4 regions of the Pseudomonas sp. LBUM1641 genome follow, and region 1 is predicted to be linked to each of the others. Evidence: predicted binding sites of a transcription regulator. Region 1 holds the regulator's gene; each other region holds the start of a gene.
The links. Region 1 encodes FliA, which starts transcription of late flagellar genes. Its sites were predicted from a motif close to CTAAAGTTTNNNNNNNNNNNGCCGNTAA; they were not measured.
Positions count from the first base shown of each region.

Region 2: the regulator FliA is predicted to act here: its motif matches at 2,013-2,040, upstream of ACA046_RS21070 (methyl-accepting chemotaxis protein).
Region 3: the regulator FliA is predicted to act here: its motif matches at 4,422-4,449, upstream of motA (flagellar motor stator protein MotA).
Region 4: the regulator FliA is predicted to act here: its motif matches at 3,436-3,463, upstream of ACA046_RS15725 (methyl-accepting chemotaxis protein).

Region 1 is NZ_CP166815.1:5,225,638-5,233,593, forward strand. It holds gene ACA046_RS23890 (chemotaxis protein CheA) at 1-1,672, opposite strand, end outside; gene ACA046_RS23895 (protein phosphatase CheZ) at 1,684-2,472, opposite strand; gene ACA046_RS23900 (chemotaxis response regulator CheY) at 2,491-2,865, opposite strand; gene fliA (RNA polymerase sigma factor FliA) at 3,036-3,776, opposite strand; gene fleN (flagellar synthesis regulator FleN) at 3,773-4,606, opposite strand; gene flhF (flagellar biosynthesis GTPase FlhF) at 4,727-6,043, opposite strand; gene flhA (flagellar biosynthesis protein FlhA) at 6,055-7,956, opposite strand, start outside.
Region 2 is NZ_CP166815.1:4,548,188-4,556,143, reverse strand. It holds gene ACA046_RS21070 (methyl-accepting chemotaxis protein) at 1-1,969, opposite strand, end outside; gene ACA046_RS21065 (Na+/H+ antiporter family protein) at 2,219-3,538, shown strand; gene ctpM (methyl-accepting chemotaxis protein CtpM) at 3,609-5,288, shown strand; gene nuoN (NADH-quinone oxidoreductase subunit NuoN) at 5,528-6,991, opposite strand; gene nuoM (NADH-quinone oxidoreductase subunit M) at 6,999-7,956, opposite strand, start outside.
Region 3 is NZ_CP166815.1:612,669-620,624, forward strand. It holds gene serB (phosphoserine phosphatase SerB) at 1-1,014, shown strand, start outside; gene asd (archaetidylserine decarboxylase) at 1,064-1,924, opposite strand; gene ACA046_RS02740 (rhodanese-like domain-containing protein) at 1,941-2,756, opposite strand; gene ACA046_RS02745 (HDOD domain-containing protein) at 2,815-4,350, opposite strand; gene motA (flagellar motor stator protein MotA) at 4,517-5,368, shown strand; gene motB (flagellar motor protein MotB) at 5,372-6,394, shown strand; gene rsgA (small ribosomal subunit biogenesis GTPase RsgA) at 6,550-7,581, opposite strand; gene orn (oligoribonuclease) at 7,688-7,956, shown strand, end outside.
Region 4 is NZ_CP166815.1:3,438,872-3,446,827, forward strand. It holds gene ACA046_RS15710 (FAD-dependent oxidoreductase) at 1-348, opposite strand, end outside; gene ACA046_RS15715 (AAA family ATPase) at 418-945, opposite strand; gene pnuC (nicotinamide riboside transporter PnuC) at 942-1,505, opposite strand; gene ACA046_RS15725 (methyl-accepting chemotaxis protein) at 1,735-3,369, opposite strand; gene ACA046_RS15730 (undecaprenyl-diphosphate phosphatase) at 3,599-4,429, shown strand; gene ACA046_RS15735 (DUF1294 domain-containing protein) at 4,426-4,809, shown strand; gene ACA046_RS15740 (MmcQ/YjbR family DNA-binding protein) at 4,792-5,154, opposite strand; gene ACA046_RS15745 (LysR substrate-binding domain-containing protein) at 5,151-6,059, opposite strand; gene ACA046_RS15750 (AraC family transcriptional regulator) at 6,322-7,260, shown strand; gene ACA046_RS15755 (FMN-dependent NADH-azoreductase) at 7,381-7,956, shown strand, end outside.

The sequences.
Region 1 (7,956 bases):
AAATCTCGGTCTTGGTGGAGAAGCCCGGGGCGAAGATCAGGTTGTAGCACTCGGTGTCAGTGAGACGGTCGGCGGCGTCCTTGTCCATCACGCCACGCTTGACCGCGATGCCCCGCAGGATATTCGGGTCCATGCCTTTGCCGTCATCGGTGATCGACAGCAGGATATGGTCGCCTTCCTGTTCGGCCGCCAGGATCACTTTGCCCAGACGGTTCTTGCCCGAAGCTTCACGTTCTTCCGGGGACTCGATGCCGTGGTCGACAGCGTTGCGCACCAAGTGGACCAGCGGGTCGGCCAGGGCCTCGACAAGGTTTTTGTCGAGGTCGGTTTCTTCACCCACCAGTTCCAGGTTGATCTCTTTCTTGAGCTGGCGTGCCAGGTCGCGAACCAGACGCGGGAAGCGGCCGAAGACTTTCTTGATCGGCTGCATCCGGGTCTTCATGACAGCGGTTTGCAGGTCGGCGGTGACCACGTCGAGGTTCGACACGGCCTTTTGCATGGCCTCATCGCCGCTGTTCAGGCCCAGGCGCACCAGGCGGTTACGCACCAGCACCAGTTCGCCGACCATGTTCATGATGTCGTCCAGGCGCGCGGTATCAACCCGCACGGTGGTTTCGGCTTCACTGGCTGGTTGCTTGTCTGCGGCCGGAGCAGCAGCGGCACGCGCGGGCGCGGGCGCCGGTGCAGGTTTTGCAGCCACCGGTGCAGCGGCCTTGGCAGCCACCGGAGCCGGCGTTGCAACCGCAGTGGCCGCTGTAGCAGCCGGTGCAGCAGCGCCGGCCACTTCGGTGAACTTGCCCTTGCCATGCAGTTCATCCAGCAGGGCTTCGAATTCGTGATCGGAGATCAGTCCATCGGCAGCCGGTGCAGCGGCAGCAGCAGCGGCGGGTGCGGCAGGTGCAGCGACTGCTGCAGCAACTTCCGGCAGTGCATCGGCAGCAAACGAGCCTTTGCCATGCAACTGGTCCAGCAACGCTTCAAATTCGTCATCGGTGATTTCGTTGCTGGCAGGCGCCGCTGCTTCCGCTGGCGCTGGCGCTGCGGCCACCGCGTCCGGGGCAAACTGGCCCTTGCCGTGCAACTGGTCGAGCAATGACTCGAACTCGGCGTCGGTAATGTCTTCGGTGGTCGGCACCATGGCCGGCGCACTGGCCGCCGGAGCTTCGGCTTCGGCCTTGACGGCGTTCAGCGAGTCCAGCAGTTGTTCGAATTCGCTGTCGGTCACGTCGCCCGCAGGCTCGGCGACAGGCTCAGCCACCGCCTCGACCACCGGCGCATTGGCCGCAGGTTCTGCCAGGCGCGCCAGGGCGGCCAGCAGTTCCGGGGTGGCGGCCGTGATCGGTGCACGTTCGCGCACTTCACTGAACATGCCGTTGACCGCGTCCAGCGCTTCCAGGATCACGTCCATCAGTTCCGAGTCGACGTGCCGCTCACCCTTGCGCAGGATGTCGAACACGTTCTCGGCGATGTGACAGCACTCCACCAGCTCGTGGAGCTGGAGGAAGCCGGCGCCCCCTTTTACAGTGTGAAAACCGCGAAAAATTGCATTGAGCAGGTTCGCATCATCCGGTCGGCTTTCCAGCTCGACCAGTTGTTCGGACAGTTGCTCTAAAATTTCGCCGGCCTCTACAAGGAAATCCTGAAGGATTTCTTCATCGGCGCCGAAGCTCATGGGTGTGCTCCTTAGAAGCCTAAACTGGACAGCAAATCGTCTACGTCGTCTTGCCCGGATACAACGTCTTCACGTTTATCGGCATGAATCTGCGGACCTTCACCCTTGGCGAGGTGTTTTTGTGGATCTTTTTCAGAAAGGATCGCTTCGCGGTCATGTTCGATGCCGGCAAACCGGTCAACTTGACCCGCCATCAACACCAGTTTGAGCAGGTTGCTTTCCACTTCGGTGACCAGTTGGGTCACGCGCTTGATCACCTGACCGGTGAGGTCCTGGTAGTCCTGGGCCAGCAGAATGTCATTGAGGTTGCTGGAAACCGTGCGGTTTTCCTGCTCGCTGCGGGACAAAAAGCCTTCAACCCGACGCGCCAGCTCACGAAACTCTTCAGCGCCCACTTCCCGACGCATGAACCGGCCCCAGTCAGTGCTCAGGGCCTTGGCTTCACTGGCCATACCGTTGACCAGAGGCGTGGCGTTTTCCACCAGGTCCATGGTGCGGTTGGCCGCCGCCTCAGTCAGCCTGACCACATAGGACAGGCGTTCGGTGGCATCCGTGATCTGCGAGATTTCTTCGGCCTGGGGCATGTGCGGGTCAATCTGAAAATTGACAATCGCACTGTGCAACTCACGGGTGAGCTTGCCCACTTCCTGGTACAGGCCGCGGTCACGGGTCTGGTTGAGCTCATGGATTAACTGCACCGCGTCACCGAACTGGCCTTTTTCTAGGCTTTCGACGAGTTGGTGGGCATGTTTTTTCAGGGTCGACTCGAAGTCGGCCTGCGATGATTCTTTATGCTCCATAGCTCCCCCGTGGCAGCATCAATGACCGATGCGTTCGAAGATCTTTTCGATCTTCTCTTTCAAGGCCAGTGCAGTGAATGGCTTGACCACGTAGCCGTTAACCCCGGCTTGGGCGGCTTCGATGATCTGTTCACGCTTGGCTTCAGCGGTCACCATCAGCACAGGCAGGCTGCGCAGTTTTTCATCCGCGCGCACGTGGCGCAGCAGATCGATACCGGTCATGCCCGGCATGTTCCAGTCCGTTACCAGAAAGTCAATGCTCCCGCTGTTGAGGATCGGAATCGCCGTAATGCCGTCATCCGCCTCGACCGTGTTAGTGAACCCAAGGTCACGCAACAGGTTTTTTATGATCCGCCGCATCGTTGAGAAGTCATCAACGATGAGGATTTTCATGTTCTTGTCCAATTCGACCTCCAAGCAGTCTTAAACGCGCCCAGCACCTGGGCGCGCCATATCAATCAACAGGCGTTACACAAAAAGGACTACCGGGGGCGCACCACGGGCCAAGCCCGTCCGGGCGCAGCGCCCGGACGGTATCGTTCGCAGTGTCCCCACACTGCCTGTCAGCGCGCTCGCCACTCTCCCAAACGCCCCCGCAAGCGGGCCGCGCACTGGCTGTGTAACTGGCTGACTCGCGATTCGCTGACTCCCAGGACCTCACCGATTTCCTTGAGGTTCAGCTCTTCGTCGTAGTACAGCGCCAACACCAGTCGCTCACGCTCCGGCAAATTGGCAATCGCGTCCGCCAGCGCAGTCTGGAAGCGTTCATCTTCCAGATCGCGTGACGGTTCGAGATGAGCACTCGCGCCGTCCTCGTGCAGCCCTTCATGTTCGCCGTCCTGCAAAAGGTCGTCGAAACTGAACAGGCGGCTGCCCAAGGTATCGTTCAAAATCCCGTAGTAATCGTCGAGACTCAATTGGAGTTCGGCCGCAACTTCATGATCTTTAGCGTCGCGACCGGTTTTTGCTTCAATTGAGCGAATTGCGTCACTTACCATGCGCGTATTGCGGTGTACCGAACGCGGCGCCCAATCACCTTTACGCACTTCATCGAGCATGGCCCCACGGATACGAATACCCGCGTATGTCTCGAAACTTGCGCCCTTGCTCGCGTCGTATTTGGTCGACACTTCGAGCAAGCCGATCATCCCGGCCTGGATCAAGTCTTCGACCTGGACACTGGCGGGCAGGCGCGCCAGCAAGTGATAGGCAATGCGCTTGACCAGGGGCGCATAGCGCTCGATCAATTCGACTTGACTGTCACGTGCCGACTTCTTGTAAAGGTTGTAGCCGCTGGCTGTCATAGCACCGGTCCTGCGCTCGTCTGATGCACCAATCGCTCGACGAAAAACTCCAGATGCCCACGCGGGTTGGCGGGCAACGGCCAGGTATCGACCTTCTGGGCAATAGCCTTGAACGCCAATGCGCACTTCGAACGAGGGAACGCTTCATAGACCGCACGCTGCTTTTGCACGGCCTTGCGTACGCATTCGTCGTAGGGAACTGCGCCAACGTATTGTAAGGCGACATCGAGGAAGCGATCTGTGACCTTGGTCAACTTGGCGAACAGATTCCGGCCTTCCTGGGGGCTTTGGGCCATGTTGGCCAGCACGCGGAAGCGGTTCATGCCGTAGTCGCGGTTGAGCAGTTTGATCAGCGCGTAGGCGTCGGTGATCGAGGTCGGTTCGTCGCACACCACCAGCAACACTTCCTGGGCTGCGCGCACGAAGCTGACCACGGACTCGCCGATCCCGGCGGCGGTGTCGATCACCAGCACGTCGAGGTTGTCGCCAATGTCGCTGAACGCCTGAATCAGGCCGGCATGCTGCGCCGGGCTCAGGTGCACCATGCTCTGGGTGCCGGACGCGGCCGGCACGATGCGAATCCCGCCGGGGCCTTGCAACAGTACGTCGCGCAGCTCACAGCGGCCTTCGATGACATCGGCCAGGGTATGTTTGGGCGTCAGTCCCAGCAGAACGTCAACGTTCGCCAGACCCAGGTCAGCATCCAGCAGCATGACGCGACGGCCAAGCTCTGCCAGGGCCAGGGACAAATTCACTGACACGTTAGTTTTTCCGACGCCACCTTTGCCGCCGGTCACCGCGATCACCTGTACGGGATGCATGCTGCCCATTTTATTTCTTTACCTTGTCTTGCTTAGACGCAGGCTACATGACTTGGCCGCGCGAACTGCTGGCAGACCATCGATGTAGATACTTTGCACTGTCATTTGTAAATTAAAGGCCATGTTGCCTCAGCCGACACGTTTGTTCGGGCTGTGGTAGAGGTCAGCAAACATGTCAGCCATCGCTTCCTCACTGGGTTCTTCCTGCATTTGCACGCTGACAGCCCGGCTGACCAACTGATGACGGCGCGGCAGATGCAAATCATCCGGAATCCGCGGCCCGTCGGTCAGGTAAGCAACCGGTAATTCATGACTGATGGCCAGGCTCAACACTTCGCCCAGGCTCGCCGTCTCATCCAGTTTAGTCAGGATGCAGCCCGCCAGCCCACAGCGCTTGTAGCTGTGATAGGCGGCGGTCAATACCTGCTTCTGGCTGGTGGTAGCAAGTACCAAGTAGTTTCTGGATTTGATCCCGCGCCCGGCCAGGCTTTCCAGCTGCATGCGCAGGGCCGGGTCGCTGGCTTGCAGGCCGGCGGTGTCGATCAGCACCACGCGCTTGCGCAGCAGTGGATCGAGGGCGTTGGCCAGGGACTGGCCCGGGTCGACGTGGGTCACCGGCACATTGAGAATGCGGCCCAGGGTCTTGAGCTGTTCCTGGGCGCCAATGCGGTAGCTGTCCATGCTCACCAGCGCGATGTTCTGTGCGCCGTACTTGAGCACGTAACGTGCGGCCAGCTTGGCCAGGGTGGTGGTCTTGCCCATGCCGGCAGGGCCGACCATGGCAATCACGCCGCCTTCTTCCAGGGGTTCGATTTCCGGGGTGACGATCATCCGCGCCAGGTGGGCCAGGAGCATGCGCCAGGCCTGGCGAGGTTCTTCAATTTGCGTGGTCAGCTGTAGCAGGTCGCGGGACAACGGGCCGGACAGACCGATGCGTTGCAGGCGACGCCACAGGTTGGCCTGTTGCGGCTGGCTGCCCTGCAACTGGTTCCAGGCCAGCGAGCCCAATTGCACTTCCAGCAGTTCACGCAGGCCGTTGAGTTCGAAACGCATCGAGTCGAACACTCGCTGGTCTACCGCTGCCGCCGGGGCGGGCGCAGCAGGACGCGGCGGCTCAACAAAAGTCGGTTCTACCAGAGGCTCGGACGCCGTCAGCGGCAACCCGGCAAACAGCTGGCGATTGGTGGAGGCGTCGCTGTCGCCACGCATGCTCAATTCAGCCTGGGCCGAGACAATGCGCGAAGCGGTCTTGCGCAGCTCGTCTTCCAGTTCCATGTTCGGCACACGCGGCGCCAGGGCCGAGGGTTTGTAATCGAGGGCAGCCGTCAGCTCGACACCGCCGGCAATACGACGGTTACCGATAATCGCAGCGTCGGCGCCCAGCTCATCACGTACCAGTTTCATGGCCTGACGCATATCGGCGGCGAAAAAACGCTTCACTTGCATATCCCACTACCTCAGCCGTTGGGCCCTACTGTCGCGACGATAGTCACTTGCTTATTGTCAGGAATTTCCTGGTAAGCCAATACATGCAAATTCGGTATAGCCAGGCGTCCAAACCGCGACAACATCGCCCGGACGGGGCCAGCCACCAGCAGGATCACCGGATGGCCTTCCATTTCCTGGCGCTGCGCGGCCTCAATCAACGAACGCTGCAGTTTCTCAGCCATGCTTGGCTCCAGCAACACGCCTTCATCAGCGCCCTGCCCAGCCTTCTGAATACTATTGAGCAATATTTGTTCCAACCTTGGTTCCAAGGTGATCACAGGCAGCTCAGAGTCAAGCCCTACAATGCTTTGGACGATTGCACGCGACAATCCGACGCGCACTGCGGCCACCAGGGCGGCAGTATCTTGACTCTTGGCGGCGTTGTTGGCGATAGCTTCGGCAATACTGCGAATGTCCCGTACCGGCACCTGTTCGGCCAACAGCGCCTGCAGCACCTTGAGCAGTTGCGAGGTAGACAGCACGCCCGGCACCAGTTCTTCGGCGAGCTTTGGCGAGGCTTTGGCCAGCAATTGCAAGAGTTGCTGGACTTCTTCGTGGCCAATCAGCTCGTGGGAATGCTTGTACAGAATCTGGTTGAGGTGCGTCGCGACCACGGTGCTGGCGTCGACCACGGTATAGCCGAGCGACTGCGCCTGGCTGCGCTGGCTGATTTCGATCCAGACCGCTTCCAGGCCAAAAGCCGGATCTTTGGCGGTAATGCCGTTGAGCGTACCGAACACCTGGCCCGGGTTGATCGCCAGTTCGCGGTCCGGGTAGATCTCGGCTTCGGCCAGGATCACCCCCATCAAGGTCAGGCGGTAGGCGCTGGGGGCCAGGTCGAGGTTGTCGCGGATGTGCACGGTGGGCATCAGGAAGCCCAGGTCCTGGGACAGCTTCTTGCGCACGCCCTTGATCCGCGCCAGCAATTGGCCGCCCTGGTTGCGATCCACCAGGGGAATCAGGCGGTAGCCGACTTCCAGGCCGATCATGTCGATCGGGGTCACGTCGTCCCAGCCCAACTCCTTGGTTTCCTGGGCCCGGGCCGGTGACGGCAGCAGTTCCTGCTGGCGTGCGACTTCCTGTTGGGCAATCACTTTGATGTTGTTTTGCTTTTTCCAGAACAGATACGCACCGCCTGCCGCCAGCGCCGCCATGCTCAAGAAGGAGAAATGCGGCATACCCGGGACGATGCCCATGATCGCCATGATGCCAGCCGCCACGGCCAATGCCTTGGGCGAGGCAAACATCTGCCGGCTGATCTGCTTGCCCATGTCTTCGGAGCCCGAAGCACGGGTCACCATGATCGCCGCTGCTGTAGATAACAACAGTGATGGCAATTGCGCCACTAAACCGTCACCGATGGTCAGCAGGGCGTAAACCTTGCCGGCGTCGCCGAAGGTCATGCCGTGCTGGAAGATGCCGACTGCCATGCCGCCGATCAGGTTGATAAACAGAATCAGCAGGCCGGCGATGGCGTCACCGCGCACGAATTTGCTGGCACCGTCCATGGAACCGTAGAACTCGGCTTCCTGGGCGACTTCAAGACGGCGGGATTTGGCCTGGTTCTGGTCGATCAGGCCGGCGTTGAGGTCGGCGTCGATGGCCATCTGTTTGCCGGGCATCGCGTCGAGGGTGAAACGCGCGCTCACCTCGGAAATCCGCCCGGCGCCCTTGGTCACTACCACGAAGTTGATGATCATCAAGATCGCGAAAACGACGATACCGACCACGTAGTTACCGCCGATCACCACCTCACCGAAGGCCTGGATCACCTTGCCTGCGGCGGCGTGGCCGTCCTGGCCGTGGAGCATCACCACCCGGGTAGAGGCCACGTTAAGCGCCAGCCGCAGCAGCGTGGCGATCAGCAGAAT
Region 2 (7,956 bases), 680 kb from region 1:
TTTGCAGGTTCATGTCGCTGATCACCGTCACCGCATCGCCGATCTGGCGCAAGGCGGTCACGGCCTGGCCCACTTGTTCGACGCTGCCCTGGGCCTGGCGATGGCTGTTGCTCATGGAACCGACCACTTCCTGGGTACCGCTTTGCAGTTGCTCGATCACCAGGCGGGTTTCTTCAACCGACTCCTGGGTACGCCGCGCCAGATTGCGCACTTCGTCGGCGACCACCGCAAAACCACGACCGGCTTCACCCGCACGGGCAGCTTCGATGGCGGCGTTCAGCGCCAGCAGGTTGGTCTGCTCGGCAATCGCACGAATCACTTCCAGTACCGAACCGATCTTCTCGCTGTTGGCGGCCAGGCCTTCCACCTGGGTCATCGCGGTGCTCATGTCTGCGGCCAAATGGCCGATGCTGGTGGTGGTGCGGTCGATCACGGTCAAACCTTCACGCGTGGCCTGATCCGCATCGCGGGCGGCCTGGGCGGCTTGTGCTGCACTGCGGGCAACGTCCTGGGCGGTGGCGCTCATCTCGTGGGAGGCGGTGGCCACCTGGTCGACCTGGCGGTATTGCTGTTCCATGCCGGCGCTGGTTTCAGTGGCGATGGCGGCCGACTGGTCAGCGGTGCCACGGGCGTCCTGCACCGAGCGTTTGACCTGGGCAATGATCGGCTGCAGCTTGTCGAGGAAGCGGTTGAACCAGCCGGCCAACTCGCCGAGTTCGTCGTGCTTGTCGTAGGCCAGCCGCCGGGTCAGGTCGCCCTCGCCACTGGCAATGTCTTCCAGCATGCGCGCCACGCCGAGGATCGGCCGCGTCACGCTGCGGGCCATCAGCCACACCAGCAACAGGCCGACTATGGCGGCCAGCAGGCCCAGGCCCAGTTCCAGAAGGGTGCCTTTGGCGTTGTCGGCATCCAGTTTGGACTTCAGGGCTTCAGCCGGGGCGATCAGGACTTTTTCCGGTACATCCAGCAGAACGCCCCACGGCTTGCCATCGGGGATCGGCTGGAACGGCGCGAGCACCTTGAGTTGATGGTCGGTGCGCACGCTGCGAGTCTGGGTGCTGGTGGAAAGTGAACTGATCAACTGCGCGCCGTTGGCCGTGTCGACGGCGTCCAGGCGCTGGGCGAGTTTGCCGGCGTCCGGGCTGTAGCCAGCCAGCAGGCCCACCGGGCTGATGATGCTGACGCTGGTCTGGCCGTCATAGAGTTTCTGGCTCGCGCCCTGGCTGACCGCTTGCAGACTGTTGAGGTTGATGTCCACCGACAGCGAGGCGATGACTTTGCCGTTGACCATCAGCGGGAAAACGATGCTGGTCATCAGCACCTTTTGCCCGTCGATCACATAGAAATAGGGTTCGATCACGCACGGCTTGAGTGTGGTGCGCGGGCAGGTGAACCAAGCGTTGGCTTTTTCGCCGCTGGGTCCGACGCTGGTGTCGGACATGTCGCTTTCGGGCAGCGACATTGACGTCAGCTTGCCCGCAGTCGGCTGCGACCAGTACAGCGCAAAACGGCCTTTGTCGTTGCTGCCCAGCTCTTGCTGGTTGGCGAACAGCTCGTCCTTGCCATCCAGTGCGTTGGCCTCGAACACCAAGGACAAGCCCAGTAGTTCCGGATTGGCTTGCAGCGCGGCCTTGACCTGGCGCGTCAGGTCTTCGCGCAGGTCGAAGGCATCCAGGAAGCGTTTCTCGGCCTGTTCGCGCAGGAACAGCACCTGGCGGGAAAAACCGTGGCCGTATTGATAGGCGTCCATGAACTGCTGGCGAATGCCCAATGCCTGGACTTCACCCTGGGCTTCAATGCGTGCCTGGGCGGCTTCGTCGAGCATTTCCATGCTGGAAGCCTTCACCAGGTCGGAGCTCTGCGCCATGCGGTACAGCGAGAGACCTACCAGCAAGGTCACGATGCCCAGCAGGCAAAGTCCGGCCAGCAGGGTGATTTTCCATTGAATGGACAGCTGTCTGAGCGACATGGAGCCTTCCTTAACCTTTCGATACGACAGAGACGATCTGCCTGTATCGGCCGCCCAGGATTTTTCTTTATTCAAACGATCAATTTAAACTCGTTTGCGACGCCGTTCTTTGACATGCCCGCCGACCTGCTGCAAAGTGCGCGCCCTCTAATAAAACTCCTTTAAAACCTGGTTTGCGGCAGCCGTTCCCGACAGCAGCCCGGGCAGGTGTGTGCTTTTTTTAGTTTTTTCTGTCTTGAGGTAACGATGATTAATGCAGTAATCGCCGCGGTCGGCACGATGCTGGTGCTCAGCCTGTCCCGCGTGCATGTGGTGATCGCGATCATTGTCGGCGCCCTGGTGGGTGGACTGACCGGCGGCCTGGGCATCGACGCAACGCTCAAGGCGTTCAACAGCGGGCTGGGTGGCGGTGCGACGGTAGCGTTGTCCTACGCGTTGCTCGGCGCTTTCGCCGTGGCGATTGCCAAATCCGGGCTGGCCCATGCGTTGGCCGATAAAGCCCTGCTGCTGGTGGATCGCCAGGAAGCCACGGGCGGCAGTCACGTCAAATGGCTGTTGATCGGCTTGCTCTGGGTAGTCGCGATTGCCTCGCAAAACATCCTGCCGATCCACATCGCGTTTATCCCGCTGCTGGTACCACCGCTTTTATACGTGCTGACGAAGTTGCAACTGGATCGCCGCCTCATCGCCTGTGTCATGACCTTCGGCCTGATCACGCCCTACATGTTTCTGCCGGTGGGCTTCGGCAATATCTTCCTGAATCAGATCCTGCTGGCCAACGTGGCCAAGAGCGGCGTCGACATCAGCCACGTCAACGTCACCCACGCCATGGGCCTCCCGGCGCTGGGCATGGTGGTCGGCCTGCTGGTGGCGGTGTTTATCAGCTACCGCAAGAAGCGCGTGTACGACCTGGAGAAAATCGAGCGCGTCGAGCAGGTGGCGGTGCAGTACAACCCGCTGACCCTGCTGGTGGCCGGCCTGGCGATTGCGGCGGCGTTCATTATCCAGCTGTGGCTGGACTCGATGATCATCGGCGCCCTGGCCGGGTTCCTGATCTTTTCGGTGTCGGGCATCGTGCGCTGGCGCGACACCGATGACCTGTTCACCGAAGGCATGAAGATGATGGCGATGATCGGCTTCATCATGATCGCCTCGTCGGGCTTTGCCGAAGTGCTCAAGGCCACCGGCGAAGTGCAGACACTGGTGCAAGCGTCGGCGGCGTTTATCGGCCATAGCCGCGGTGTGGGCGCGCTGCTGATGCTGCTGGTGGGATTGTTGGTGACCATGGGCATCGGCTCGTCGTTTTCCACGGTGCCGATCCTCGCCGCGATCTTTGTGCCGCTGTGCGTGCAGCTGGGCTTCAGCCCGCTGGCCATCGTGTGCATCGTTGGTACCGCCGGTGCGCTGGGCGATGCTGGCTCGCCGGCGTCGGACTCGACCCTGGGCCCGACTTCGGGTTTGAACATCGATGGCCAGCATCACCATATCTGGGACACCGTGGTACCAACCTTCCTGCACTACAACCTTCCGCTGCTGGCGTTTGGCTGGTTTGCGGCAATGACGCTCTGACGGGATTGTCCTACAGATTTATTGTAACTGGCCGTTAACCTCTCAAGTTGTCCCTTAAGAGAGAAGAGCCATGCGTCTGAGTCTAAAGGCCAAAGTACTGTCCCTTGCTGTTCTGCCCGTACTGTTGTTTGCCGTGATCATCAGCCTGACCACGGTCTGGATCCTTCGAGAGCAGGCCCGTAACGAGGTTGAAGAAACCCGTCAGAACCTGCTCGACGCCGCCAAGACCACCTTGCGCGGTTACGTCGAGGTGGCCATGACCACCATCAAGCCGCTGTACGACGCTGCCGCCCAGGGCGACACGGCGGCGCGGGCGCAGGTGGTCAAGCTGCTGTCCAACACCAGCTACGGCAAGGACGGTTATTTCTTCGGCTACGACTCCGAGACCATTCGCCTGTTCAAGGGCAACAGCCCGGACGGCGTCGGTAAAAGCTTCAAGGACAACCGCGACCCGAATGGCGTCTACGTCAACCGCGACCTGGTGAAGGTCGGCAAGGACGGCACCCACTACCTGCAATACAGCTCGACACAGCCCGGCCAGACCGAGCTGGTGCCCAAGCTCGGCTATACCGAATACCTGCCCAAATGGGACATGGTGATCGGTACGTCGGTGAACCTGGACGGTATCGATGCCCAGGTCGCTGAGGTTCAGGCCAAGGTCGAGAAGCGCATGGAAGGCGTGCTGCTGAGTATCATCGGGATTGCCGTGGTGGTGCTGCTGGTGATCGCCGCCGTGGGCATGCTGGTGGCCAATACCATCCTGCGGCCGCTGCACCTGATGAAGATCAACCTCGACGACATCGCTGCCGGTGAGGGTGATCTGACCCGCCGCCTGGCCATCACCAGCCAGGACGAGCTGGGAGAGCTGGCCGGCTCGTTCAACCGCTTTGTCGACAAGATCCACGGCCTGGTGCGGCAGATTACCGAAATGACCTCCCAGCTTACCGGCCTGGTGAGTCAGGTCGCCGAGCAAGCCAATCGCTCGGAAAAAGCCATGGAGCGCCAGCGTCACGAGACGGACCAGGTGGCTACTGCGATCAACGAAATGTCTTCTGCTGCCCACGAAGTGGCGCGCAGTGCTCAAGGTGCAGCGGTGGCGGCACAGCAAACTGACGCCGAAGGCCAGGCTGCGAAAAAAGTCGTGGACGGCAGCATCGCGCAGATTCATGCGCTGGTGAACGACATCCGCAGCAGCGGCGCATCCCTGGACAGCTTGCAGCAGGACGTGTCGTCGATTGTCAGCGTGCTTGGCGTGATCCGCTCGATTGCCGAACAGACCAACTTGCTCGCCCTCAACGCCGCCATTGAAGCCGCGCGGGCAGGGGAGGCCGGTCGTGGTTTTGCCGTGGTCGCCGACGAAGTACGGGCTCTGGCCAGCCGCACCCAGCAAAGCACCCAGGAAATCCAGGGCATGATCGACCGTCTGCAAAAAGGCACCGAAGCCGCCGTGGAATCCATGCGCCGCTCCAGCGACGCCGGCGACGGCACTTCGGCCAAGGCCAATGAAGCCGGTGCGTCCCTGGACACCATGGCGCAGTTGATCGGCACCATCAACTCGATGAACGCGCAAATCGCCAGTGCGGCGGAAGAACAAACCGCCGTGGCCGAAGAGATCAACCGCAGCGTGCATCAGATCGCGGTGGCGGTGGACAGCGTGGCGGATGAAACCCAACAGGGTGCCCAGACCTCCCGCAGCCTGGCGGACCTGGGGCAGCGGTTGGGTCAGTTGGTGGGGCAGTTCAGGATCTGATTGCGGATTTACCGCCACTGCTGAAGGTGTCGTAGCAGTTGTCGAGCTCAAGCGAGGCTACGTTGGCCACGCCGTCGTTATAGAGCCAGGCACAAGATCAAATTGAGCCGACGCAGCCTCACTTGAGCTCGAGAGCTGCTACGGGAGGCAAGCTTCTTCAACCTGACAAGATTATCTTCTCCAGAAACGCAAAACGGCGCCCTAAGGCGCCGTTTTGCTTGCTGCGTTTAACTAAGCGATCAACCCGCCATCACCGCATGCTGCACCAGGGTGAGCAACGGTTGTGGGTACACGCCCAGGAAGAACGCCAGCAGGGCGATTGCCAGCAGCATTACGCCGCCCGCTTTCTGCTCCCAGTGCAACTCGGCGTCCACTCGGCGCAGGTTTGGCTCGATCAGGTACAAGGTCACCATCACGCGCAGGTAGTAGAAAACGCCGATGGCGCTGCCCAGTACCAGGGAAGCAACCAGCCACCATTCGTGAGCCTCAACACCGGTCGCCACGATGTAGAACTTGCCGATGAAGCCAGCGGTCAGCGGGATACCGGCCAGGGACAGCATCATCACGGTCAGTACGGCGGTCAGGTACGGACGGCGCCAGAACAGGCCGCGGTATTCGTACAAGGCGTCTGCGTCACGGCCTTTGTAAGGCGAGGACATCAGCGTGATCACACCGAATGCACCCAGGCTTGTGATCACGTAGGTGACCAGGTACACGCCGATGGCTTCCATCGCCAGGCCCTTGCTCGCCACCAGGGCGATCAGCAGGTAACCGAAGTGCGCGATGGACGAATAACCCAGCAGACGCTTGAGGTTGTTCTGGGTCAGCGCCAGCAGGTTACCGAACAGGATCGAGGCGATCGCGATGATGGTCAGCACGTTGCTGAGTACACCGGTGTTGGCCGCAGGGGAGATCTGGAACAGACGCACCATCACCGCAAACACGGCAACTTTCGACGCGGTGGCCAGGAACGCGGCCACCGGCGCCGGGGCGCCTTCGTACACGTCCGGGGTCCACAGGTGGAATGGCACCAGCGACAGTTTGAACGCCAGGCCGATCAGCATCATGGCCAGGCCCAACTGGGCGATTGGCGCAGGGCTGCCGGAAGCTGCCAGGGCGTGACCGATACCGCTGAAGCTCAGGCTGCCGGCTTCTGCGTAGAGCAGGGCCATACCGAACAACAGGAACGCGGAACCGGCGGCCGACAGCACCATGTACTTGATGCCGGCTTCCAGGGAACGTTTGTTGAAGAAGGCGTAAGCCACCAGGCCGTAGACCGGGATCGACAGCAGTTCCAGGCCGATGAACAAGCCGGCCAGGTGCTGCGCGCTGACCAGCACGATACCGCCGGTTGCAGCCAGCAGGATCAGCAGGTACAGCTCTTCGCGGTTGCCCGGGTAGCCTGTGCCGCCTTCGCCGAGGTAGGCGTGGGCGAGGGTAACGCAGGCCAGGGTGGCCACGAGGATCAACGCGATATACAGCAGCGCGAAGTCATCGACCATCAACAGCGGCGTGACCGCCAGCGGTGCGACCTTGAGTGCCGGGATAATCGACAGCAAGGCCAGGTTCAAACCTGCCACGGAAATCAGGAAGGTCTGTGAGTGGTTGCGGCGCCATGCGATCGCCAGCATCACCACCACAACGGTGAGGCTGGAGATCAGCAGCGGCGCAAGCGCGATAAAGTGTTGGATCGTGAATTCCATAGCGCTCTTACCGGGCCGAAGCGAGTTGAGTGAAGGCGGTGCTGAACCATTGCTGCACGCCATGCATCGTTGCGGCAGAGGTATCCAGGAACGGTTGCGGGTACACGCCGATAAAGATCAGCAGTACCGCAAGGCCGAGCACCATGATCAGTTCGCGACCGTCCATGCCGTGCAATACGGTGTCGGACTTGGCCGGACCGAAGTACGCACGGTGGATCATGATCAGCGAGTAGACCGAACCGAACACCAGGCCTGAAGTCGCGATCGCACTGATCCACGGTGTATGCACGAACGCACCCATCAGGATCAGGAACTCGCCAATGAAGTTACCGGTACCCGGCAAGCCCAGGGACGCGGCGGCGAAGAACAGGCTGATGGCCGGCAGGTAGGCGATACGCGACCACACACCACCCATTTCACGCATGTCACGGGTATGCAGGCGCTCGTAGAGCTGGCCACTGAGGATAAACAGTGCCGCTGCCGACACACCGTGCGCCAGCATCTGGATCACTGCGCCTTGCAGTGCCAGTTGGCTACCGGAGTAGATGCCGATCAGTACGAAACCCATGTGGGAAACGGACGAGAAGGCAATCAGACGCTTGATGTCGGTTTGGGCGAAGGCCAGGAACGCACCGTAGAAGATCCCGATCAGACCGAGGGTCATGGCGATCGGCGCAAACTCGGCCGAGGCATTCGGGAACAGCGGCAGGGCGAAACGCAGCAGGCCGTAGGCCGCCGTCTTCAACAGGATACCGGCCAGGTCCACAGAACCTGCGGTCGGCGCCTGGGCGTGAGCGTCAGGCAACCAGGAGTGGAACGGCACCACCGGCAGCTTCACCGCGAACGCGATGAAGAAGCCCAGCATCAGGATGTACTCGGTGGTCAGGGACATCTTGGTTTTCAACAGGTCGGCGTAGTTGAACGTGATCACGCCCGTGCTGTTGAAGTTGACCAGTACCAGACCC
Region 3 (7,956 bases), 2.5 Mb from region 1:
ACGGCGTATAAGCTCGATCAGCAGGTGCGCTTCACGCCAGTGTCCGAAGAGGATTACCAGAGCTGGGTGGCCGGCCAGGGCAAGAAACGCCATATCGTGACGCTGTTGACCCGCAAGGTGACGGCCGAGCAATTGCAGCGTGTCAGTTCGATCACGGCTCAGTACGGTTTGAATATCGACCATATTGACCGTCTGTCGGGTCGCATGCCATTGGACACGCCAGCAGACAAGGGCAAGGGTTGCATCGAGTTCTCCGTACGCGGTGAGCCGGCAGATCCTCAGGCCCTGCGTGCCGAATTCCTGAGCGTTGCCCAGGAACTGAACGTCGATATCGCCTTCCAGGAAGACTCGCTGTTCCGCCGCAATCGCCGCCTGGCGGTGTTCGACATGGATTCGACGCTGATCGAAGCCGAAGTCATCGACGAGTTGGCCAAGGCTGCCGGTGTCGGTGAGCAAGTCTCGGAAATCACCGAGCGCGCCATGGCCGGTGAGCTGGATTTCCGTGCCAGCTTCAAGGAGCGCCTGGCGCTGCTCAAGGGCCTGGATGTGAGCGTGCTGGACTCCATCGGTGCCTCCCTGCGCCTGACCGAAGGCGCCGAAACCCTGTTCGCCGAACTCAAGCGCCTGGGCTACAAGACTGCGATTCTGTCGGGCGGCTTCACCTACTTTGCCAAGCAATTGCAGGCCAAGCTGGGCATCGACTATGTGTTCGCCAACGAGCTGGAAGTGGTGGACGGCAAGGTGACGGGCGTGGCGGTGGAGCCGATTGTCGACGCGCAGCGTAAAGCTGACCTGCTGCGGGAATTGGCACACAAGGAAGGGTTGCGTCTGGAGCAGACCATTGCGGTCGGCGACGGGGCGAATGACTTGCCGATGCTGGCGATTGCCGGGTTGGGTGTGGCGTTTCGCGCCAAGCCGCTGGTCAAGCAATCGGCCAAACAGGCGATTTCAACCTTGGGGCTGGATGGCGTGTTGTACCTGCTGGGCTTCCGCGACCGCGACGGTCAGTTGTAAGCACCAGAAACAGACATGTGGGAGCGTGCTCCCACATGTGATTTTCAGATCAAGCCTTTGGCAAACCCATGCCCTGACCCATCTGCACCGGCGTCCCCGCCCGCATTTCTGCCGACCATGTCACCTGGTCCGGCCCAAACAGCACGATTGCCGTCGAACCCAGCTTGAAGCGTCCCAGCTCCGCGCCTTTTTCCAGATGGATCGGCCCGCGGGCAGCTTCGTCGTAGCGGAAGGTTTTCAGTTCGCGCTTCGGCGGCGTTACCAGGCCGGCCCATACGGTTTCAATCGACGCCACGATCATTGCACCCACCAGCACCACGGCCATCGGGCCACGTTCGGTGTCGAAAATGCAGGCAACACGCTCGTTACGTGCAAACAGTTCCGGCACGTTTTCGGCGGTGGTCTGGTTTACCGAGAAGATGCGGCCAGGGATGTAGACCATTTCCCGCAGGGTGCCGGCCAATGGCATGTGCACCCGGTGGTAGTCCTTCGGCGACAGGTAGACCGTGGCGAAATCACCGCCCATGAATGGCGCAGCCACCGCCGAATCACCACCGAGCAATTCCAGCACGCTGAAGCTGTGGCCCTTGGCCTGGAACACCCGACCATGTTCAATCGGGCCCAACTGGCTGACGGCGCCATCGGCCGGGCTCAATACCGCGCCTGGGGTTTGATCCAGCGGGCGTGCGCCGTCTTTCAGGGCGCGGGTGAAGAAGGCGTTGAAGTGCTCGTAAGCGGTCACGTCTTCAACCAGGGCCTGGGACATGTCCACTTGATAGCGCTTGGCGAACCAGGTGGTGAACGCATTCTTGAACCAGCGCACGCGGCATTCGGCAATGCAGCCGGCCAGACGCGACAGCAGGTGGTGGGGCAGCAAGTACTGGCTGAGGATGAACAACTGCTTTTTCATTAACTGTCCTTAAACCTTAAATCTCAACGGGGGTGTCGGGGTGGTTGCCCCATTCGCCCCAGGAGCCGGCATAACCTTTGACTCGCGGATAACCGAGCGCCTTGGCCACCAGGTAGGTGAAGCCAGAACGGTGGTGAGTCTGGCAGTGGGTGATGATTTCTTTGCCCTTGGTCAGCCCGAGGTCTTCGAGGATCTGCGGCATGTCGCGGCGAATCCGCAGTTGGCGGGCCTTGTCCATGCCGGCGGTCCATTCGAAGTTCACCGCGCCCGGGATGTGTCCACCCTTGGCCGCGAGGACTTTCTCCCCGGAGTATTCCAGCGGGCCGCGAGCATCCCAGATGCCCAGGTCGGCAGCGCCGAGGCGGCTTTGCAGGTACTCGCGGGTGGCGGTGGGTTCTTCATGCAACGTCAGGCTGACCGGGCCGCCGGCGCTGGCCGGTACGTCGGTGGACACGGGGTGTTTTTCTTCCAGCCACGCCAGCAGGCCGCCGTCGAGGTAGTGGTATTTCTTGTGGCCGATGACGTCGAGCATCCAGATGAATCGCCCGGCCCAGCCGCCGCCTTCGTCGTCGTACACCACGTAGGTGGCATCCGGGGTGTGGCCCAGTTCGCCGAACAGCTTTTCCAGATCAGCCTTGCCCGGCAGCAGGCCCGGCGCTGGCGCCTGTCCCAGTTGGGTGCGCTTGGGGTCGACAAAGCGTGCGCCGGGGATATGCCCTTCGGCGTAACGCGCGGCGCTGGTGAGGTCCACCAGAATCAGGTGTTCGGCATCAAGGCGACCGAGCAGGTCACTGGCCTCGATAACCAGCGGCAAGCCAGAGAAGTCAGGCATGTGAGGTCTCCTGGGCATAAAAGTTGGGCGCTAAAGGACGGCGATTGTAGCGCAAGCTTCAGGCGCTGCGGTTGGTAAAGCTGTGCAGGGCCTTTTCGATGCATTGGGCGGTTTTGCCGAAGGCCTGCACAGTGGTTTCCGAGAACGGCCCGCCGCCCTGGTCGGCCACCATCAGCATCACCACCCGGCCATTGCAACTTACGGAGCGCAGCAGCAGATGTTCGCCCTTGAACAGGCGGTGCAGTTGCGCAGGCAGGAGTGCCGAGAACTGGGCGTGATTGTCGGGGTTGAGGCGCACCTGGGCGGACTTGGCCAGCAGGCGTTGCAGCAGGGTACTTTGTGTCGCGTCGAGGCTCAGGTGGTCGGCGTCCTTGGGCAGGCCGTCGACTTGATGCACCCGCAAGGCGCTCAGGGTTTTGTCCGCCATCAGCAACATCACCCGTTGCATGCCGCAGGCCACGAGGGCTTCCTTGGCGCAGGTGGTCAGGTGCATGGCGTTGGCAAAGCGGCTCGGCTCTACCAGCAATTCGGTGCAGCGCTTGCGCCAGATCGCCAGGGATTCGGCGGTGGGCGGCGGTGCCGGCAGCAACCCGTGGTGAACACGCTGCACATCCCAGGGCCAGATCAACGACAGCGCCGGGTGCCACAGGTCGCGCATAAGGGTGTTGCGGGCACTGATCGCTGCGTGTTGGTGAGACTGTTGTTGCACCTCGGCCAGCGGTTGTTGCAGGTAAAGCGCGGTCAGGTATTGCCAGCGTTGGGTGTGCGGGCAGGTCCACGACTCCTGCGCCGCCAGCGCCAGGCCGTTGGCCAACAGCACGGTATTCGCCGGCTGATTCAGCCAGCGGCGCAGGTTCGGGTCGGCATCCAGCAACTGCTGTTGGCGCAACGGCTCGTCTTCGCGGGCGATGCGCAGCGCCTTGGCCAGCAAACGCTGTTCCGTCAGCAGCAACGTATAACCCTGGGACACCCAGATCGGCAGGCGCCAGGCCTCGGTCAATCCCAGGCACAGGTCCAGCAGGCGTACGCCGAATAATTCCTGTTCGACTGTGCGGGCCGATTCGCCCTTGTGAATCACCCGCAGCTCCCATTCTTCCAACAGCTTGGGGTACGCAATCGCCATCGGCCACAGCGGCGAAAGAAACAGCAGGCTGCCCCAATGGATGTCCTGCCACAACCGGGCCAGGCGGCTGGCGAACAGCCCGCTGGCTTGTTGCGAGGCGTGCTGGCTGATCATCTGCAACTGGCGCAGGGCCACGGGGATTTCATTCAGTGGCACTGAAGGCAGGCGCGACAGCAGTTCCTCGGTGCGTTTGAGGCCGAGGCGATTGATCGCCACTTCGAGGTTTTCCGCCGGTTCCGCCAGGCTGCCGTGGGACTGGTTATTCGCCTCGCGCATCACGCTGAGCACCAGTGCCGGGCTGTTCTGCATCAGCTCCGCAATATCGCGCAACGAATTGCGGTTGTCGCTGATGGCCTTGCAGACCCGGTCGTGGCTCGCCTGCGGAACAGGCAAGAGCACATCGTCCAGACGCTTTATCCATGCGGCCAGCGTCGTGGGTTTTTGAGGTGGGACTGTCGTTTCATTTGCCATGATTGGGGCGCGATCATCACTTGCGGTCAACACGCCCGGGACGGGCCGAACTGGTTTTTCGCCATAACGAGCTATAGTCTGGCGCAGATTTGCCGATAAGTAGAACAAGAGTTTTCAACTCTTGCGAATATGACCCTGAACCCGACGGCGCAAGTACTCATCCCCTATGGCTAAAATTATCGGCATCATCGTCGTCATCGCGAGCGTGCTCGGCGGATACGTCCTTTCCCACGGCAAGATTGCGGCGCTGATCCAGCCCTTCGAAGTGCTGATTATCGGCGGTGCGGCGTTCGGTGCATTCCTGCAAGCCAACCCTGGCTACATGACCATGCACGTGATCAAGAAGTCGCTGGGCATGTTCAGCTCGCGCTTCTCCCACACCTTCTACCTGGAAGTGCTGGGGCTGATCTACGAGATCCTCAACAAGAGCCGCCGCGAAGGCATGATGGCCATCGAAGGCGACATCGAGGACGCTTCGGCGAGCCCGATTTTCGCCAAGTACCCGGCGGTGCTCAAAGACGAGCGCATGACCGCCTACATCTGCGATTACCTGCGCATCATGTCGTCCGGCAACATGGCGCCCCATGAGCTGGAAGGCCTGTTCGACATGGAACTGTTCAGCCTCAAGGAAGAGCTGGAACACCCTTCCCACGCCGTGACCGGCATCGCCGACGGCATGCCCGGTTTCGGTATTGTTGCGGCGGTTCTCGGGATCGTGGTGACCATGGCCTCCCTCGGCGAAGGCGATCAGGCCGCCATCGGCATGCACGTGGGTGCGGCACTTGTGGGTACCTTCTTCGGTATTCTCGCGGCTTATGGATTCTTCGGCCCGCTGGCCACTTCTCTGGCCCACGATGCCAAGGAAGAAGTGAATCTGTACGAAGCGATAAAGGCGTGCCTGGTGGCTTCGGCTTCCGGCATGCCGCCTTCGCTGGCGGTGGAGTTCGGGCGCAAGGTCCTGTATCCGAAGCACCGTCCAAGCTTCGCTGAGCTGGAACAAGCGGTTCGCGGTCGCTAAGCCATGGAAAACAACCAGCCGATCATCATCAAGCGCGTCAAGCGCTTCGCTGCGGGGCACCATGGCGGCGCCTGGAAAATCGCCTTCGCCGACTTTGCGACGGCGATGATGGCGTTCTTTCTGGTGCTGTGGCTGATGTCCACTGCCACGCCGGAACAGAAGATCGCCATCGCCGGTTACTTCAAGGACCCCATCGGTTTCTCCGAGAGCGGCACGCCTTTTGTGATCGACCTCGGTGGTTCGCCGCAACTGGCGCCCGAGCGCACCATCAATCCTGAAATCAAGACTGACTCGCCCCAGGAAAAAATTCCGATCGAGCGCGATACCGTCGAGGCCATGGCTGATCAGGTTGAGCAGGAACGCCTCGAGCTGTTGCTGCAAGAGCTGCAAACCAAGGTTGAGGAAAACCCGCAACTGCTGAAGTTCAAGGACCAGATTTCCTTCGAAATCACGCCAGATGGCTTGCGCATCCAGATCACGGACGCCGCCAACCGGCCGATGTTCGACTCTGGCAGCGCGCGGTTGAAGCCGTACTTTGAAGACATCCTGCTGGCCATGGCCGACACCATCAAGGCCGTGCCGAACAAGATCAGTATCAGTGGCCACACCGACGCCAAGCCATATGCAGGGCAGGGCGACTTCGGTAACTGGGAGCTCTCGGCCAACCGGGCCAATGCCGCGCGTCGTGCACTGGTCGCCGGCAGCTATCCGGACCCGCAAGTGGCACGGGTGGTGGGGTTTGCTTCCTCGCAGCTGTTTGATCCCAAGGATCCGTTCAACCCGATCAACCGACGCATCGATATCGTCGTGCTGACCAAAAAGGCCCAGCGGGCGATTGAAGGTGAACCGCCTGCGACGGCACCGGTACCGACCCAGGGTGAAGGCGCGCCGGGCGAAGTGCCGGCAGACCCGAACGCACTGCCGCCCGACCAGGAGCCGTTGCCGGCCCATGAGCTGCGGCAGAAGCTGAACCTGTTTGATGACGGTGGAATGAAAGACCCGACTCAGCCAGCCACTGGCTCGTAAGCCGGACACAAAAAGGCCGCGATGATCGCGGCCTTTTTGTATCTGCTACATCCTGTAGGAGCGAGCTTGCTCGCGATGGACGTTAACGATGACGCGTGCTCTCTGAATGCACGCGGCGCCCTCACGCTTTTCGCGAGCAAGCTCGCTCCTACCTGTTAATAGCTGGTCTCGGGCAAGCTGGCGATGATCGAGCGATAGCTGTTCATTCGCTGCTGCTGCACGCGGCCGTCTTCCAGGGCCTTGAGCAGGGCGCAACCCGGCTCGCGGTCATGTTTGCAGTCGCGGAAGCGGCAGGTGCCGATCAAGTCGTTGAACTCGATAAAGCCCGCCTCAACATCGGCACGGCTCACATGGCCCAGGCCGAATTCACGAATGCCCGGGGAGTCGATCAGTTCACCGCCGCCCGGGAAGTGGAACAGCCGTGCAGTGGTGGTGGTGTGGGTGCCCTGGCCGGACAGCTCCGACAATGGACCCACACGGGTTTCGACTTCCGGCAACAGGCTGTTGACCAGGGACGACTTGCCCACACCCGACTGGCCGACGAACACGCTGATGCGTCCATCCAGTTCAGTCTGCAATTGTTCCATGCCATTGCCGTGATGCGCCGAGACTTCCAGCACCGGGTAGCCGAGGGTGCGGTACACCGCCAGCAGCGCGTTGAGCGCCGGGGCGTTCTGCTCGTCGATCAGGTCGAATTTGTTCAGCAGCAACAGCGGGCGAATGCCGGCGTGTTCGGCGGCTACCAGGTAGCGGTCGATCAGGTTGGCATGGGGCTCGGGCAGTGGCGCGAAGACGATGACGATCATGTCGACGTTGGCCGCCACCGGTTTGAGCTGGCCACGGCTGTCGGGGCGACGCAGTTCAGTGGTTCGCGGCAACTGGGCGACGATGACGCCGATGCCCTGGTTGCCGGCACGCCATACCACCCGGTCGCCGGTCACCAGCGCAGGCAGGTTCGCGCGCAAGTGGCAACGGAATACCTGGCCGGCGTGGTCGCCTTCTGTGGCCTCGACTTCGACCTGCACACCGAAGTGCGCGATCACCAGCCCCGTTTGCTCGGGGCCCAGGTCGCCGCCCTCAAGCGCTTCCACGGCGGAGGACTCACGTTTGGCGGCGCGGGCAGCGCGTTCGCCCTGAATCTTTTCGATGCGCCAGTTTTGGCGACGGTTGAGCTGGCGTTTGGCCATTGGTGTTCCGTGTCGATAATGCAAAGGTTAGGTAAAACGGTCGCGAGTCTAGCACGCCCTGCCTGCTAAACTGCGCAGCTACGCCAAGGTGCCAAGGAACCACGACATGCAAAACCCACAGAACCTGATTTGGATCGATCTGGAAATGACCGGTCTGAACCCTGACACCGACGTCATCATCGAGATGGCGACCATTGTCACCGACAGCAACCTCAACACCTTGGCCGAAGGTCCGGTGATTGCCATTCACCACAGCGACGCCGTGCTGGCGACCATGGATGAGTGGAATACCCGCACCCACGGTAACTCGGGCCTGACCCAGCGCGTGCGTGACAGCCGCGTCAGCATGGCCGAGGCTGAAGCGGAAACTATCGC
Region 4 (7,956 bases), 1.8 Mb from region 1:
GCGGGAATCATTGGCTTGTGGGGCGGATGAAGAGGGCAGCGCTTTGTCGCCCACACTGACCACGCCATCGTGAATCTCCACCGGGTACTGCGTGAGCTGCACCAATGCGGGCGGCTCGCAGACCTGGCCGTCATCTACCCGGAAAGCCGCCTTGTGCCACGGGCAAATGATCCTCCCGTCACAGATTACGCCTTGCTCCAAAGGCGCCCCGGCGTGGGGACACTCCGCCTGATAGGCCCGCACCTGACTACCCGAACGCACCAGCAGGAGCTTGTGGGCGGCGGTTTCAACACGAACGCCACGGTCTTCGGGCAAGTTGATCAAGCGGGCAACAATGCGCATGTTCATAGGCCAATCTCCTTTCAAGGATTGACCTGTGCCCTGGGTGGAGAACTGCGTTGACCCGATAACCGGTCTTCAGCGCTGTGGGAGCAAGTGCTCAACCGCTGAAAATGCTTGTTGCCTGCGCGCTTGCCAATTGCCCCGGATCACCTGCAGTGGCAGGTGCTGTTGCTCCAGCCAATCGAGGCTGGCCTGAAAGAATGCGAAGCGGTCGGCAAACTCCGGCTGGCAGCGCTGGCCGTCGGCAGTCCATTCCACGTCTTCCGGCGACAGCAGCAGGTGCAAGTCGTAGTGGCGGGCCAGCAGTTCGCTGTCGAGCCAGGTCGGGCAGTCGCCAAACAGGGTCTGGCTCCACAGCTTATTGGTCAGCAGGTTGGTATCCAGGATCAGCAAGTCTGGCTGCCGGGCGCGGGCGGCGTCTTCCCAGGCCAGTTGGCCACGGGCGATGTCGGGGATATCGGCGAGGGTGGTATCGCGCTGGTGGTGGTCGATGAAATGGCGCACGTATTCGCCCACCATCACACCGCCAAAATGCGCCTGCAATTGCGCGGCCAGCCAGCTTTTACCGCTGGATTCCGGGCCGGCCAATACCACGACTTTCATGCGTGCAACGCCGGGTCGGCGCGCCATTCGCGCCAGCCTTGCACGGCGATCACGGTGAACAAGGCATAGAGTGCGGCGGTGAGGTACAGACCTTTGTAGAAGAACAGGCCGACGAAGATCACATCCACGATGATCCACAACGGCCAGCACTGCACGCGTTTTTGCGCCATCCACATCTGCGCCACCAGGCTGAAGCCAGTCAGGGCCGCGTCCAGCCAGGGTTGTGCGGCGTCGGTCCAATGGGCCATGGCGGCCCCCAGCAACAGGCTACCCAGGGCGCCCACGGCCAGCCCTTGCAGGATCGGTTGCAGCCCCAGGCTGGTGACCTGGCGGCCTTGCCTGACCTCGCCGGCGCGGGTCCACTGCCACCAGCCGTAGAGTTGCAGGCCGGCGTAGATGACTTGCAGGAGCATGTCGGAGTAGAGCTTCACATCGAAGAAGATCCAGGTGTACAGCAGCACCATCACCAGGCCGATGGGCCAGCACCACGGGTTCTGTTTAACCGTCAACCAGACAGCGATCACCCCCAGGGCGGCGGCAAACAGTTCAAGCCCGGACATGGTGGTTCCTTGGGGGAGTCGAAGAGGGCGGTGATTGTAACCAGAGTGGTGGGCGCGGGGTAGAGCTCCCCTGTGGCGAGGGGGCTTGTCCCCCGTTGGGCTGCGCAGCAGCCCTGATAAGGTAAACGCGTTTTTTCAGGAAAACCGAGTGGCAGGATTTGGGGCCGCTTCGCAGCCCAACGGGGGACAAGCCCCCTCGCCACAGAAGCCCCTTCAGCAGAGATCTGGGTTAGACCTTGAACTGGCGTAGCAGTCCGTCGAGTTGTTCGCTCAGGCCTTTCAAGTGTGCACTCGCGACGCTGGACTGCTGCGCCGCCAGTGCCGTGCTGTGGGACAAGCCGGCTGCCTGGGTGACGTTCTGGTTGATGTCTTCCACCACATGCGCCTGCTGCAACGTGGCGCTGGCAATCGAAGCGTTCAAACCATTGAGATTACGCAAAGCCTGGCCGATGGCGGTGAGGCTCGCGCCGGCCTGACCCGCTTGTTCGATGGTCAGTTGCGACGCCTGGTGGCTGTCGCTGATGACCTTGACCGCCGCTTCCGAATGGCCTTGCAGGCGCTCGATCATCGCCTGGATTTCAGCCGTGGATTTTTGCGTGCGCTGGGCCAGCAGCCGTACTTCGTCGGCCACTACCGCGAAACCACGGCCTTGCTCCCCGGCGCGGGCTGCTTCGATGGCGGCGTTGAGGGCCAGCAGGTTGGTCTGGTCGGCGATGGAGCGGATCACTTCCAGTACCCCGCCAATCTGCGTGCTTTCAGTCGACAGCGTACGAATCACCTCCACCGCCTGGCTGATGGTGCTGGAGAGCTGGTCGATCCGTTGCAGGCTGCCGTCGATGTTGAGTTGGCCCTGTTCGGCCTGTACTTGGGCATCGCGCATTTCGCTGGCAGCGTGCTCGGCATTCTTGGCCACGTCCTGTACGCCATAGGTGACTTCGTTGATCGCGGTTGCGACCAATTCCATCTGCTGTGATTGCTGCTGGCTGCGGTCATGGGCGTCACTGGCGTTGCTGCCCAGTTCGCTGGATGACTGGCCCAACGCATTGGCGCAGGTCTGCAACTGCCCGACCACCTGCCGCAACTTGGCGGTAAAACTGTTGAAGTGCCGGGACAGTTGAGTGACCTCGTCCTGGCCGTGGGTGTCGAGGGTGCGGGTCAGGTCGCTTTCGCCACTGGCGATATTGGCCATGGCGTTCACTGCTTGCTGCAATGGGCGCACGATGCTGCGGGCAATCAACACCACCAGCAGGGCCATGATCACGGCAATCACCAGGCCGACCATTGAGGCTTTCCACACCTGGCCGCGGAATTCGGCTTGCACGTCATCGACATACACGCCGGAGCCGATGATCCAGCCCCAGGGTTCGAACAGCTGTATATAGGAGGTCTTGGCCACCGGCGCATCGGCCCCGGGCTTGGGCCAACGGTAGTTCACCATCCCGGCGCCCTTGGCCTTGGCCAGGATCACGAACTCGTTGAACACCGCAAAGCCGTCCGGGTCGCGGATCGCCGACAGGTTCTGGCCGTCGAGCTTGGGGTTGGCCGCGTGCATGATCATCACGGGCGTGAGGTCATTGATCCAGAAGTAATCATCCTTCCCATACCGCAGCCCGCGCACTGCGCTCAAGGCTTGCTTCTGCGCCGCTTCACGGGTCAGGACGCCGCTGGTTTCGAGGCTGTGATAATAAGTCAGGATCCCGCTGGCGGTTTGCACCACACGCTGGGTCTGCTCGCTCTTGGCCTGGTAAAGGTCGCCATGAATCTGCTTGAGCATAAGCAGGCCGAGGGTTAGCAGCATCAGCACGGCGACAATCAGGATCAGCCAGAGACGCCGGCTGATGGACATACTGCGCAAACTGTTCATGGTCCTGTCACTCCGTGTTCTTATAATTTTGGGCGCTGCTTCGACATTTCCGGCTTGTCTGATAGGCTTTCGGCCCAGAATCAAAAAACCTGAGTCCTGCCTGATTTTTCACGGAATTTTCGCAGTTCGGCCTTGATTATTTGCACTGTGCTTGCAGCGCATTCTTCGTTAGTGAACGTCTAAAAAATATGAACGAGGCATGCCGTGGGCATGACCTTTGGGGGAATCGATGGATCTTTGGACCGCCGTACAGGCACTGATACTCGGCGTTGTAGAAGGGTTGACGGAGTTTTTGCCGATCTCCAGTACCGGGCACCAGATTATCGTCGCCGACCTGATCAACTTCGGTGGCGAGCGCTTTGAAGCGTTCAACATCATCATCCAGCTCGGCGCGATCCTGGCGGTGGTGTGGGAGTTTCGACGCAAGATCCTGGATGTGGTGATCGGCTTGCCGACCCAGCGCAATGCCCAGCGTTTTACCATCAACCTGATCATCGCCGTATTGCCGGCGGTGGTGTTGGGGGTGATTTTCGCCGACCTGATCAAGCACTACCTGTTCAACCCGATCACCGTTGCGGCGGCATTGGTAGTGGGCGGCATCATCATGTTGTGGGCCGAGCGTCGCCAACATGAAGTGCACGCCGAAACCGTCGACGACATCACCTGGAAGGACGCCATCAAAGTCGGCTTCGCCCAGTGCCTGGCGATGATCCCGGGTACCTCGCGCTCCGGTGCCACCATCATTGGCGGCCTGTTGTTCGGCCTGTCACGCAAGACCGCCACCGAGTTCTCGTTCTTCCTGGCGATGCCGACCATGGTCGGCGCGGCGGTGTATTCGGGCTACAAGTACCGTCACCTGTTCCAGCCGGATGACCTGCCGGTGTTTGCCATCGGGTTCGTCACCTCGTTCATCTTTGCGATGATCGCGGTCAAGGCGCTGCTCAAGTTCATCGCCAGCCACAGCTACGCGGCGTTTGCCTGGTACCGGATCGCCTTCGGCCTGGTGATCCTGGCCACTTGGCAGTTCGGCTGGATCGACTGGTCAGCCGTCAAGCCATGAACATCCAGCATCCGCGCTTGAAGGCGCTGGTGTTTGTACTGTTGTGCGCCGCGCCGCTGTTTGGTTCGGCGTTGCTGGGGTTCCGCGGGGTTTCGCTGATCCCGCTGGTGGCCTATGGCGGGGTCAGTGTGGTGGCGTTCTTGTTGTACTGGAGCGACAAGCACAAGGCCCGTGAAAACAGTTGGCGCACCCCGGAAAATGTCCTGCACGCGCTGGAGCTGGCAGGTGGTTGGCCGGGGGCGTTGATTGCCCAGCAGGTGTTCCGCCACAAGACGCGCAAGGTGTCTTATCAGGTGGGCTTCTGGTTGATCGTGTTGCTGCACCAGGTGTTCTGGATTGACCAGTTGTTCCTCGGCGGCACGCTACTCTCGATTTTCTAGCAACAAGCCGACCTGCGTGCGCTTGGGCAGCTTGCTCACCACCAATTGGTGGGAACGCTGCAACAGGCCACGCAGTTCTTCAGCGCCCAGCGGGTAGGGCGTTTCCATGATGATCCACTGCGCCCGTGCCAGGTACGGCGCCGGATGGATGCCCGGGCGGTCCACATGCCCGAGGAACAACTCCTTGTCGACCTTGAACGCCAGCGAGTCACCCCGCAGATTCTGCAGGGCAAACATCTTGTTGCCGGCAATCGAAAACACCCGCACGCCGCCCCATTTGTAGTCTTCCCGCGCACCGGGCAGGCCCAGGCAAAACGTGGCGACTTGTTCTTCGGTCATTCTCATAGCAAACGGTCTCCACACCCTTTGAAGGCGTTATCCAGGTGGTCGATCCAGGCGCGCACGGCCGGTAATACGCCGCGCCGATGTGGGTAAACCGCCTGCAACCAGCCGCCGGGCAATGACCATTCGGGCAGCAGTTGCACCAACTGGCCGCTGGCCAATTCCTCCTCGCAATACATCATCGGCAGCACTGTGAACCCCAGGCCGGCGAGGGCGCAGGCCTTGCGTACCAGGAAATCGTCGATGCCCAAACGGGCTTCCATGACCAGGTCGTGGCTGTTGCCTTCCGGGCTCAGCATGCGGAAGTGCACCATGCGGTCTGCTTCCAAGGCGCCCAGCACCGGCAATTGTTTGAGGTCTTCCAAGCTGTTGATCTGCCGCTCACGCACAAAGCCGGGGCTGGCGACAATCGCCGTCTGGGCCTGGCGCAGGCGTTTGGTCACCAGCAACGGGTCTTCATCCCCCAGTTCCCGCACGCGCAAGGCCACATCAATGCCTTCGGCCACCAGGTCGACGCGGCGGTTGACCAGGGTCATGTCCAACTGCACCAGCGGGTTGGCGGTGAGAAACTCCGCCACCACGGTCTGCAGGAATTGGTGAGCCAGGCCCACCGGGCTGCTGACCCGCAGCCGGCCACGGGGCTCGCTGGACATGCTGGCCACCGCCTCGTCGGCCATTTCTGCTTCCAGCAGCATCGCCTGGCAGTGGCGCAGGTAGCGTTCACCCACGGCAGTCAGGGTCAGTTGGCGGGTGGTGCGTTGCAGCAAACGGGCGCCGAGGCGTTCTTCCAGTTCGGCAATGCGCCGCGACAGCCGCGACTTGGGGATTCCCAGCAGCCGGCCGGCGGCGGCGAAACCGCCGGCTTCCACTACTTTGGCGAAATAGTAGAGGTCATTCAGATCTTGCATGGTGGGCCTATTGTCCTGTGTATGGGACGAACTATCCGCGTCCCGCGCAGGCAAATCCACCCTAAAATGTAGGAGCGAGCTTGCTCGCAAAAAAAACCGGTACGGCGCGTGCATTCAGGATGCCCGCGTTATCGTTGACGTTTTTCGCGAGCAAGCTCGCTCCTACAGGGGGGAAGCAGGGCTTCTCGATGAGCGGGTAGTGTTGGCTGGCCAGTGAGGTGCCGGCGGGTTACCTTTTGGTTTTTCCGGCCAGTGCATTCCAATGAGCCTTGAGCATCCGCGTACCCGCCGAATCATCGAGCTGATGGGACAGTTGGCGCCCGTTGAGGGCTACAACCTGACGCCCCTGGATGACGTGCGTTTCCTGCGTTCCAACCGGCCGCTGACGCGAATTCCGGTGCTTTACGACCCGGGTATTGTGATCGTGTGCCAGGGCCGCAAGCGCGGTTACCTGGGTGAAGACATTTATGTCTACGACGCCCAGCACTACCTGGTGGTGTCGGTGCCGGTGCCGTTCACCATGGAAACCGAGGCCAGTGAAGCAGAGCCGATGCTCGCGGTGTATTTGCGCCTGGATTTCAACCTGGCCGCCGAACTGATGCTGGAACTCGATGCGTTGGCTCCGCAGCCCGAAGCGAGGCCCAAGGGCATGTACTCCTCGCCAATGGACGACAAGCTCAGTGAGTCGTTGCTGCGATTTCTGGAAGTGATGAGCGTGCCGGTGGAGGCGCAGGTGCTTGGGCCGACCCTTATGCGGGAAATCTACTACCGCATCATCACCGGGGAGCAGGGCGGTTCGATGCGCGCGGCGCTGAATCGCCAGGGCCAGTTTGGCAAGGTGGCCCGGGCGATTCGCAAGATTCACGCTTGTTATGCTCAACGCCTGGACGTGGAGGAGCTGGCCAAGGAGGCGATGATGAGTGTGCCGAGTTTTCACGCGCACTTTCGTACGGTGACTGACACTTCGCCCATGCAATACCTGAAGTCGACGCGCCTGCACCAGGCGCGATTGCTGATGCTCAGGAGCGACATCACTGCCGCCACAGCCTGCGCCAAGGTCGGGTACGAGAGCGCCTCGCAGTTCAGTCGTGAGTTCAAGCGGTTTTTTGGTCGTACGCCCCATGAAGAAATTGACTGGATGAAGCGCACCTACGCGCTGCCGGCGCCGACCACTGCGTCCATCTATGTGTCATCCCACTAAAAGCACTGTCCTGTAAGTGGGACGAACAATCGCATTTTGCCCGACTAATCGCCGATTGGTTTCATCTGTAGGCTTATTTCCATTCAGTCGCCCTTGGCGATACTTACTTGGAGATGAACCATGAAACTATTGCATATCGATTCCAGCATCCTCGGCGACAACTCGGTTTCCCGTCAGTTGAGCGCAGGTGTAGTCAAAGCCTGGCAGGCAGCAGAGCCGGGTGTCGAAGTGGTTTATCGTGACTTGGCCGCTGACGCCATCAGTCACTTCTCCGGTGTCACCCTGGGCGCCCTGGGCACCGCCGCCGAATTGCGCGATGCCGTGCAAAAGCACGAAGCTGACCTGAGCGCTTCCACCCTGGCCGAATTCCTGGCCGCAGACGCCGTAGTGCTGGCTGCGCCAATGTACAACTTCACCATCCCGACCCAACTGAAAGCCTGGATCGACCGCATTGCCGTCGCCGGCCAGACGTTCCGTTACACCGAAGCCGGCCCGGAAGGCCTGTGTGGCGGCAAGAAAGTCATCATTGTCTCCACGTCCGGCGGCTTGCATGTGGGCCAGCCGACTGGCGCAGCCCACGAAGACTATCTGAGCGTGTTGTTGGGTTTCCTCGGGATCACCGACATCGAGTTCGTCCGTGCCCACGGCCTGGCTTACGGTGACGAGGCCCGCACCAAGGCACTCAGCGACGCCCAT